Regions from separate parts of the Kitasatospora brasiliensis genome, predicted to be linked through region 1. Evidence: riboswitches for the same ligand, from Rfam matches in the RefSeq annotation. Region 1 holds a riboswitch; the other holds the start of a gene.
What was found. Region 1 has a riboswitch for cyclic di-AMP ahead of QWJ13_RS16795 (M23 family metallopeptidase). Riboswitches for the same ligand answer to the same signal wherever they lie in the genome.
Positions count from the first base shown of each region.

Region 1 (5,036 bases):
GACGCCCAGGCCGTCGTCTCCTGACGACCCGCCGCGCCGAAGGGCCCGGACGCCACCCCCGCGTCCGGGCCCTTCCGCCTGCTTGCCACACCTCCACTCGGACATTAGGTTAGGCTCACCTAACTAACTGGAGGTCCGTCCATGAGCCTGCCCACCGGCGATCCCGAGGTCCCCGAGCCCACCACCGCCGAACGGGTCCGCAGCCTGCTCGGCACGACCTCCTCGCTCACCGTCCGCGCCCTGGGCGAGCAACACCACCTGGACACCCCGGTCTCCGTGCACGGCTCCCGGCTGCGGCTGCGCGCCGCCCTGGACGACCCGCTGACCGCGGCCGCCGCCCAGCACGGCCTGCCGGTCCACCGGCACTGACCCTTCCCCCAGCCGGGCCGCCCGGTCAGCGCTCGACCGCGTCCTCCAGCACCACCCGCCCCATCCGCGCGTACAGCTCCGGCCGCCACCGGCGCACCACGAGCGCCAGCACCACCCCGCCCACGAACACCCCGATCACCAGGTACGGGATCAGCCGGAACAGCAGCGTGTGCGCGGCCGCCCCGGCCGCGGCGTCCTTGTTGAGCACCAGCAGCACCACCACCCCGGCCATCGCCGCCCCGCCCACCAGCGGCGCGACCAGCGTCCGGAACCAGTGCGCGGTCTCCGGATGCCGCCGCAGCACGTGGAAGTAGCCGACCACGGCGAAGGAGCAGAGCGTCTGCACCACCAGGATCGCCATCGTCCCGAGCAGCGCCAGCAGCGTGTACAGGTGCGCGTACGGGTCCATCCCGGCCGCCAGGAACCCCGCCACCAGCCCCGCCGCGGTCAGCGACTGCGCCACCGAGGCGACGTACGGCGAGCCGTGCCGCGGGTGGGTACGGCCGAGCGCCGGGAGCAGCAGCCCCTCCCGTCCGATCGCGTACAGGTAGCGGGCCGCGCACTGGTGGAAGGCCATCGCGCAGGCGAACGAGCCGCTGACGACCAGCCATTGGAACACCTTCACCGCCCAGGCCCCCAGGTGGGCGCGCAACGGGTCGAAGAACAGGCTGTTGCCGTCCTTGCCCGGCACCGTGCCGCTCGCCACCGCGATGGCGTGCTCGACTCCGTTGCCGGAGACGATCATCCAGGACACGAAGACGTAGAACAGCCCGACCCCGACCACCGAGATCAGCGTCGCCCGCGGCACCACCCGCTTCGGGTCGCGGGACTCCTCGCCGTACATCGCGGTCGACTCGAAGCCCACCCAGGACCAGAACGCGAAGAACAGTCCGAGCCCGGCCGCCTCCGCACCCGAACTCCCCACTCCCTTCAGCGAGTTCAGTGGGTTCAGGGAGCCGGGCAGCAGACCTTCCGGCCCGCCGCCGGAGCACAGCACGGCCAGCGAGACCGCGCCCAGCACCCCGATCTCCAGCACCAGGGCGATCCCCAGCACCTTGGCCGTCAGGTGCAGGTCGAACCAGGCCATCACCCCGATCACCGCGACCCCGGCCAACGCGTACCAGCCCCAGCCGAGTTCCACCCCCAGCTGCGAACGGACCAGCCCGCGCAGGGAGTAGGCGAAGAAGCCGATCGCCGAGGCCTCGGTGACGACGTACGCGAGCACCGCCAGCAGCCCCGAGGCCATCCCGACCACCCGCCCCAGCCCGTGCGAGATGTAGCCGTAGAACGCCCCGGCGGCGGTGATGTGCCGGGCCATCGCCACGTACCCGATCGAGAACACCGTCAGCGCGACGGTCGCCACCACGTACGCGGCGGGCGCGCCACCGCCGTTGCCCTGGCCGACGATGATCGGCAGGTTGCCCGTCATCGCGGTGATCGGGGCGGCGCCGGCGAGCGCCATGAACACCACGCCGGCCAGGCCGACCGAGTCCGCCTTCAGCCGGTCGACCCCGTCGGGCCCGGACCGCTCCCGCCCGGCCGTCTCCCCCGCCACGCCCTCGCTCCGGACCGCCATCCGGCCTCCTCGACTCCCGGACCCGCCCGCCCGCCGGACCGGCCGGGCGCTGACCGTCCGACAGCATCGCGCGGCCGCGAAGCCCGCGACACCGGCGATCGACGCCCCGCGCACCGGAGTTGACGCCGCGTTCGACGGGTCGAACGGAGCGGGAACGACAGCGGCCGGCCCGGCCGTACGAGGAGTTCCCCGTACGGCCGGGCCGGCCTGGGCGTGTCCCGCGCCCATGGCCGCCGTGCGGCGATCACCCGGTCGAGCGGTCACCCGACATGACCATCCCGGAGGATCGGTTCGCCCGCAGCAGCGGTGGTTCCTGGTTCCTACTGCCGAGCCTCAGGCTCAGAGCGCGACGCCGTGCGCGCGCAGGAAGGCGACCGGGTTGATGTCCGAGCCGTACTCCGAGCCGTTGCGGATCTCGAAGTGCAGGTGCGGGCCGGTCACGTTGCCGGTGGCGCCGGAGAGGCCGATCTGCTGGCCGGCGGTGACGCTCTGACCGATCTTCACACCGATCTTGGAGAGGTGCGCGTACTCGGCGTAGTGGCCGTCGGCGAGCTTGATCTCGACCTCGTTGCCGTAGGCACCACCGTTGCCGGCCTTGACCACGACACCGTTGGCGATCGCGCGCAGCGGGGTGCCGGTGGCGGCGACGAAGTCCTGACCGGTGTGGTGGCCGGAGGCCCACATCGAGCCGGCCACGCCGTAGGCGGTGCCCAGCTTCGGGTTGGCCAGCGGGGCGACGAAGCCGGAGGTGGCGGCGGCGACCGGAGTGGCGGTCACGGCCTGGGTCGGGGTGGCGACCTGGAGCTGGGTCTGGAGCTGCGCGGCCGGCTGGGCGGCCTCGGTCCGCACCTGGACCTGGGCCTGGGCCTGCGGCTCGGCGGCCTGGGTCGCCGGGGCGGCCGGCTTGGCCGGGGCCGCGGGCTTCGCCGGGGCGGCGTCGGCGGCGTGGCCCGGCAGCGCGAGCTGCTGGCCAGGGAAGATCAGGTCCGGGTTGGCGCCGACGACCGAGCGGTTCTGCTCGTACAGCGCGTGCCAGCCGCCCTCGACGTCCTTGACGTCGGCGATCTTGGACAGGGTGTCGCCACTGACGACGCGGTAGCTCTCCGACGCGGCGGAAGCGGCCGGAGCGGCCGACTTGGCGGCGGAAGCGGCCTGCGCGGCCGGAGCAGCCGGAGCCTGGTGGGCCTGGGCGCTGATCGCGGTCACCAGCGGAAGGGCGAACGACACACCGGTGACGGCGGTGGCGATGCCGATGCGGGCGGCGCGGGGCAGGGCGATACGACGAGCCTGAGCAGGCATGGAATTTTCCTCTCCGACGCCTGCGAGGTGAGCTGTCGGGTTCGGGCTGGAGTTGCCCGGCCGCGCATGCGCGGCTTCACCCCGAGCCGGTCCTGGACGCCCGCGCACTGAGGCGCGAACTCCGGTCCGGCGACTTACCTGTGGGTCCCCCGCTCCTGCCGTACAGAGTTCGTTTCGAACCACCGGGCAGCGGCAGGACTCGGCGTTCCACCCGGCGGATCCGTCCGGACTGGCCGGGCGGTCGCTGAACTAAAACCCATCCGTTCGGGTGAAGCAATGTCGATCTCTTGAAACGGCGACGACCCCCCGCCCCCCGGTGACCCTCCGCAGGCCCGACCACACGATACGTACACAACCCATTCACTCCCGGCCACTGATCCACGACCCTGCGCCGAGATTCACGACACCGCGCACCCGCCCGCTCACCCACCGCATCCGGCCAACACGCCCACCGGTGACCCTTGTCACGTACGCCCCGGACAACGCAGGATTCGCCCGTGGCCACCTCCGAGGCCGGCACCCTGCGCCTGGGCACCGCGCAGGGTCGCTGGGTACTACTGGCGACGGTGCTCGGCTCCAGCATGGCGATGCTCGACGGCACCGTGGTGAACGTCGCGCTGCCCCGGATCGGCGCCGATCTCGGCGCCACACTGGCGTCCCTGCAATGGACGCTGAACGCCTATCTGCTCACCCTGGCGGGCCTGATCCTGCTCGGCGGCGCGCTCGGCGACCGCTACGGGCGGCGCAAGGTCTTCCTGATCGGCGTGGTCTGGTTCGCCGCCGCCTCCGCGGCCTGCGCCGCCGCGCCGAACATCCATGTGCTGATCGCCGCCCGCGCCGTCCAGGGCATCGGCGGCGCGCTGCTCACCCCCGGCTCGCTCGCCATGCTCCAGGCCGTCTTCCACCCTGACGACCGCTCGGCGGCGGTCGGCCTCTGGTCCGGCCTCGGCGGGGTGTCGGCCGCGGTCGGCCCCTTCCTCGGCGGCTGGCTGGTGGACGGCCCCGGCTGGCGCTGGATCTTCCTGCTGAACCTGCCGCTCGCCGCCGCCGTGATCGCCGTCGCCACCCGGTCGGTGCCGGAGAGCCGGGACGAGAGCGCCTCCGGCCGCTTCGACGCGCTCGGCGCCCTGCTCGCCGCCCTCGCCCTCGGCGCGATCACCTACGCGCTGACCGCGGCCGGCGAGGGCCTGTCCCCCGCGGTCTGGGTCAGCGGGGTGCTCGGGGTGCTGCTCGCCGCCGCCTTCGTGGTGGTCGAACGCCGGGCGCCCGAGCCGATGCTGCCGCTCGGCCTGTTCTCCTCCCGGCTGTTCACCGCGGTGAACCTGGTCACCCTGTGCGTGTACGCGGCATTCAGCGGCGTCTTCTTCCTGCTGGTGGTGCAGCTCCAGATCGTGTCCGGGTTCTCGCCGCTGGTCTCGGGCTTCGCCCTGGTGCCGATCACCGTGCTGATGCTGGCCCTGTCGGCGCGCGCCGGGCGGCTCGGCAAGCGGATCGGCCCGCGCATCCCGCTGACCGTCGGCCCGCTGCTGTGCGCCGCCGGGGTGCTGCTGATGCTGCGCACCGGCCCCGACTCCTCGTACTGGGCGGACGTGCTGCCCGCCGTCACCGTGATGGGCTGCGGGATGACGCTGCTGGTGGCGCCACTGACGGCGACGGTGCTGGCCGCCGTCGAGGTGCGGCACGCGGGCATCGCCAGCGGGGTCAACAACGCCGCCGCCCGCGCGGCCGGGCTGCTCGCGGTGGCCGCCCTGCCGGCCCTGGCCGGGCTGAGCGGCGACGCCTACCGGGTGCC
Region 1 covers NZ_JAUOOW010000004.1:149,177-154,212, reverse strand. The annotation lists gene QWJ13_RS16810 (RidA family protein) at 1-24, shown strand, start outside; gene QWJ13_RS16805 (hypothetical protein) at 142-369, shown strand; gene QWJ13_RS16800 (APC family permease) at 395-1,945, opposite strand; gene QWJ13_RS16795 (M23 family metallopeptidase) at 2,285-3,244, opposite strand; cyclic di-AMP (ydaO/yuaA leader) riboswitch at 3,247-3,386, opposite strand; gene QWJ13_RS16790 (MFS transporter) at 3,742-5,036, shown strand, end outside.

Region 2 (5,036 bases), on a different contig from region 1:
GGGCGGGCGGCCATCGCGGCGGCCATCGCCGCCCGGGCCGCCAGGGCGCGGTCCGCGACCGCCGACAGCGGCAGCGCGTACGCCGGATCGACGGCGATCACCCGGCACCCGAGTTCGCGCGCCTCGGCGGCCAGTGCGGCCGCACCGCCGGGGCAGTCCAGCAGCGGTCCGGGCAGGGCGGCGAGCCCGGCCCGGGTGAGGCCGAACAGGGCGCAGTACTCGTCCAGCGGACGGGAGGTGACCAGGACGTCCGGGGAGGCGAGGGGGATGCCGACGGCCACCCGGCCATCCGAACACGCGGCGGCCCCGCCCGCATCCGGAGTCCGATCCGGAGGCGGGCGGGGCCGAGGCGGTGGACGTCAGCGGCCGAGCAGGCCCCGGACGGCGACCCGGTTGACGTTGGTCACGCCGCGGACCAGCTGGGTGGTGAGGAAAACCAGCACCAGCCCGATGAAGGACACCCCGGCGATCTGCCACACCGACTGGATCTCGTAGAAGTGCCGGACCCCGTCGTCGTCGAGGGAGTCGAACAGCCGCAGCCCGCCCCAGGGGGTGTAGGCCTTGTAGATCCAGTGGTACAGCGGGTAGAGCGTCAGCCCCCAGCCGAGCAGGAAGAACACCAGCGTCACGGTGAAGCTGAACACCGCCCAGGGGAACATCACCACCTGGTACAGCACGGCCTTCCAGCCGGCCGCGTCCCCCAGCCGCGCGGTGATCGCGCCCCAGGCACCCGGGCGGACCTGGCGCACCGGCTCCGGGCCGGGGACGTCCAGGGCCAGCATGCCGCGCACCCGGGCCCGCTCCAGCCGGCCGAAGCCCCGGGCCGTACTGGTCAGGGCACCCAGCACGGGCAGACCGAGGACGGTGACGAAGGTGCCGAGGCCGAAGCAGAACATGATGATCGAGACGGCGAAACCGGCGATCGCCACCGGCAGGCCGCTGAGCGCGTAGCCGACCTCGCGGTGGTAGTACGCCGAGAACGGCGCCCGCCACAGGGCCGGCCGCTGCCCCGTCGGGCGGGCCCCGGCCGGGCGCCGGTCGCTCTCGTAGCCCCAGTCCCGGTCCTCCACGCTGTGGCTGCTGCTCATGCTCCCGGCCCCCGGCCCCTCGTGCTGACGTCTCGTTCGTCCCGCTGACGTCGTCCAGTCTGGCGGATGCCCAGGTCGGAGGGGATGTGGAGGCCTGGCGGATCGGGGGTGGGGTTAACCCCCGGGTCGGCCTCCCGCCGCCGCGTCCGGCCGCCACTCGTCGGCGAGCAGCGCGTAGAGGTACGAGTCGTACCAGGCGCCGTTCTTGAACCCGTCGTGCCGCAGCCGCCCCTCCCGCCGGAAGCCCAGGCCGGTGAGCACCTTGACGGAGGCCGTGTTGTCCACGGCCACCCGGGCGGTCAGCCGGTGCAGGTCCAGGGCGCCGAAGGCGAGGCCGCAGAGCAGGCCGACGGTCTCGCCCGCGTAGCCGCGGCCCCAGGCGTCGCGGGCCAGCACGCACCCGAGGTCGGCGGCGCGGTGCCCGCCGAGGCCCAGCGAAGCCTGCCCGATCGGCGGCGCCGCCCCCGGATCGTCGGCGTCGGCGAGCCTCGTGACGGCCAGCCGGTAGGTGTCCCGCTCCTCGGCCAGCGCCTCCTCCAGGTAGAGCTCCAGCTGGTCGGCGCAGTCCTCCCGGCCGCTCGGCCCGAACGGCAGGTACCGGGTGACCTCCGGGTCGCCGAACAGCGCGTGCAGCGCCTCCACCTCGTCCTCGGTGTGGTGGTACTCGCGGATGCCCAGGCGCGGGCCGGTGAGTCGTACAGGGACCATGGCTGCCGACCCTATCCCCGCCCGGCGGCTACCGTTCGGACTATGAACGACGAAGACCTGCGGCTCGCCCCGCGCACCAAGGCCGCCGACCTGCTCGCCTGGGCGGCCGAGCAGGGCCGCGCGCCGGTGGCCGAGCAGCCGCTGCGCGCGGTGCTGGCGCTGCTGGAGCTGGGCGAGGGCAGGATGCACGACGGCTGGCCCGAACTGACCTCCAACGCGGTGGAGCACCTGCTGTACGAGCGCCTCCACCTGTACGTCCAACCCGCCCCCGAGGAGGACCCGCTCGCCTACGGCGACGCCGTCCGGCTGCTGGTCGACCACCAGCGGGCGGCCCGGCGGCTCAACGCCAAGCGCCAGGAGCGACTGCACGCGGAGGCCGAGTGGCAGGGCGAGGTCGCGGCCGGGCTGCTGCGCCGCGCCGATCTGGTGACCTGGCCCCGGCTGTACGCGCTGCTGCTGCACGCGTACGACGTGGACGTCACGGACCCGGAGGCGGTCCGGGACTGGCTGGCCGGCTTCGGCGAGCTGGCGCAGGAGGAGCGACTGGCCGCGTTCGAGGCCCTGGCGGCGACCGGCTGGCTGGACGAGCCGGACGAGCAGGGCTGGGGACCGGGCCGGATCCTGTCGGTCGGCATGGCCACGGACGGCGCGCGGCGACTGCTGGAGCAGGGCCTGATGCGGCGCAGCTACCGCAACCTCGCGGAGCTGACCGCGCAGGGGCGGCCGATGCCGGACGAGCTGACCGGGGACTTCGACCGGTTCGAGGAGGCCGCGGTGGAGGCGGCGCTCGACCTGTTCGGGGAGTGGACGGTGCCGGGGCTGCCGCGGCTGCTGGTGACGGAGTTCCCGGAGCTGGCGCCGGAGCCGGGCCAGGAGGAGATCGAGGCGTACCTGGCCCAGCTGCCCGCCGAGGAGCAGCTGCCCGCCGAGGAGCAGCTGCTCTTTGAGGGGCAGTCGCCCGCCGAGGAGCAGCTGCCCGCCGAGGAGTAGAGCGCGAAAAGCGGAGCCCCCGGGTTCGGGGGCTCCGCGGGTGGGGCTGGGATCAGGGGTTGAGGCCGCGCTGCTGGAGCCAGGGCTCCGGGTCGACCGGGGCGCCGCCGCCCGGGCGGACCTCCATGTGCAGGTGCGGGCCGGTGACGTTGCCGGTCGCGCCGACCTTGCCGATCTGCTGGCCGGCGACGACCTGGCCGGAGCCCTTGGTGATCGAGGAGAGGTGGCAGTACCAGATCTCGGTGCCGTCGGGCAGGGTCTCGACGATCCGGTAGCCGTACGCGCCGGCCCAGCCGGCCGAGGTGATGGTGCCCTGGCCGAGCGCGTGGACCGGGGTGCCGGTGTCGGCGGCGAAGTCCAGGCCGGTGTGCAGATGGGCCCAGTAGCGGGCGCTCTGGCCGTAGTGGGCGGAGAGCCGGTAGTCCGTCACCGGGAGGGTGAGGGCGGCGGCCTTGGCCCGCTCGGCCTCCTCGGCGGCGCGCTTGGCCTCGGCCTCCTTGGCGGCGGCCTTGGCCTCGGCCTCCTGCGCGGCCTGGACCCGGGCACTCTCCTCGGCGGCGGTGCGCTGGCTGTCGGCCTGGTGCTGGATGCGGGCGGCGAGCGCGAGGCCGGGGTCGGCGGCGAGCGCGACCGGGGTCTCGTCGGGGATCTCGACGGCGGGCGCGGCGGCCGGGGTGGCCGAGGCGAAGCCGGTGGCGCCCAGGGTGGCGGCGACGGCGGTGACGCCGAGCAGCGGGGAGGTTCCGCGGATCTGACGCGGCATCCGGTGGCGGTTGGCCTCGGCCTCCGCGCCGAAGGCCTCCGGACCGAAGTCCTCGGGGCCGTCCGTGCCGGGGTGGTCGAGAAGCTGGGTACCGGCTTGTGCCTGGGTATGCGTCGACGCCACGGAGGCGCGCTCCTTTCCTTCCTTCGCGCCTACCGGGTTAGCTGACGGGTTCGGAGCAGGAAGGTCTCCTACGGCCGGGCCGGGGCCCCGCCGATTCACCCCAAGGAACATGGTTCCCCGGCTCCCTGGCCTGCCCGGAGGCCGGCCGGCGGGATTAGGCGACGGCGCACGGTGCCGTCTGGGTACGGCGTTGACAACCGCGCTGCGTTATCAAACGTTAATCCTAGGAGGCCCTGATTCCAAGCCACCCGTTTGGAGCAGCTTAGGCCCTGGTGATCGGACGTCAACGAACGGCCCCTCATACCCGGGCCCATCTGAGTACACCTACTCATGTGCGGCCCGCGCCGGCGGTCGCATCCTGACGCCATGAGCGCACCGATGAAGACTCGCACCACGGCCGCCTACCACGTCCAGGCCGTCCTCTCCTTCGCCCTGTCGGGCACCGCCCTCGCCGCCGGGATCGCCTGCCTGCCGGTCGGCGCCTGGACCCGGGCTTTCCTCGGGCTCGGCCTCCTCTACACCGTCACCTCCGCGTTCACGCTGGCGAAGGTGATCCGGGACCGCCAGGAGTCCAACGAGATGGTCACCCGGGTCGACCAGGCCCGGCTGGACAAGCTGCTCAGCGAGCACGACCCGTTCAAGGTCGAAGGGGTCTGACGCGCCGGCCGAGTCGGATGCCGGGCGGTCGCGTTCGACGGTCACGCTTGGCGGTCACGCTTGACGGTCACGCTTGACGGCTAAGGCTATTAGCCTTAGCTTTATGGCTATCGGCAGTAACGCCGACCCCGCGCCGGCGGCCCGAGGAGGACCCCCATGAACGGCACCATCACCCCGAGCACCCAGTACCTGGCCGTTCCCGGCGGCCGGATCTCCTTCGACGACACCCGGCAGGGCGAGGGCACCCCCGTCGTCCTGCTCCCGGGCATGCTCGACAGCCGGGCCACCTACCGGCACCTGCGCCCGCTGCTGGTCGCGGCCGGCCACCGGGTCGTCACCATGGACCTGCGGGGCTTCGGCGAGTCCTCCCTGATCTGGGACGACTACAGCCCGGCCGCCCTGGCCGGCGACGTGCTCGCCCTGCTCGACCACCTCGGCATCGAGCGCGCCGTCCTCGCCGGGAACTCCTACACCGGGGCGACAGTCGTCAAGGCCGCCGGGGACGCGCCCGAGCGGGTCGCCGGCATCGTGCTGATCGACGCCTTCGTCGAGAACCCGCCGCCGGGCGCCCTGATGCGCGGCGCCATGGGGCTGCTGGGCGCGGCCCTCGTCCACTGGCCGGCCGCCTGGGGCTTCTACCTGCGCAAGATGGCCTTCCCGGGCGCCAAGCCCGCCGACTTCGACGCGTACGTGGACGGGCTGGTCAC
Region 2 covers NZ_JAUOOW010000002.1:21,910-26,945, forward strand. The annotation lists gene QWJ13_RS07910 (hypothetical protein) at 1-281, opposite strand, end outside; gene QWJ13_RS07915 (sensor domain-containing protein) at 360-1,088, opposite strand; gene QWJ13_RS07920 (GNAT family N-acetyltransferase) at 1,203-1,796, opposite strand; gene QWJ13_RS07925 (hypothetical protein) at 1,839-2,786, shown strand; gene QWJ13_RS07930 (M23 family metallopeptidase) at 2,839-3,672, opposite strand; cyclic di-AMP (ydaO/yuaA leader) riboswitch at 3,685-3,843, opposite strand; gene QWJ13_RS07935 (YiaA/YiaB family inner membrane protein) at 4,039-4,329, shown strand; gene QWJ13_RS07940 (alpha/beta fold hydrolase) at 4,486-5,036, shown strand, end outside.
Region 2: linked by a shared signal. The riboswitch ahead of QWJ13_RS07930 (M23 family metallopeptidase) and the one ahead of QWJ13_RS16795 (M23 family metallopeptidase) in region 1 are both predicted to bind cyclic di-AMP.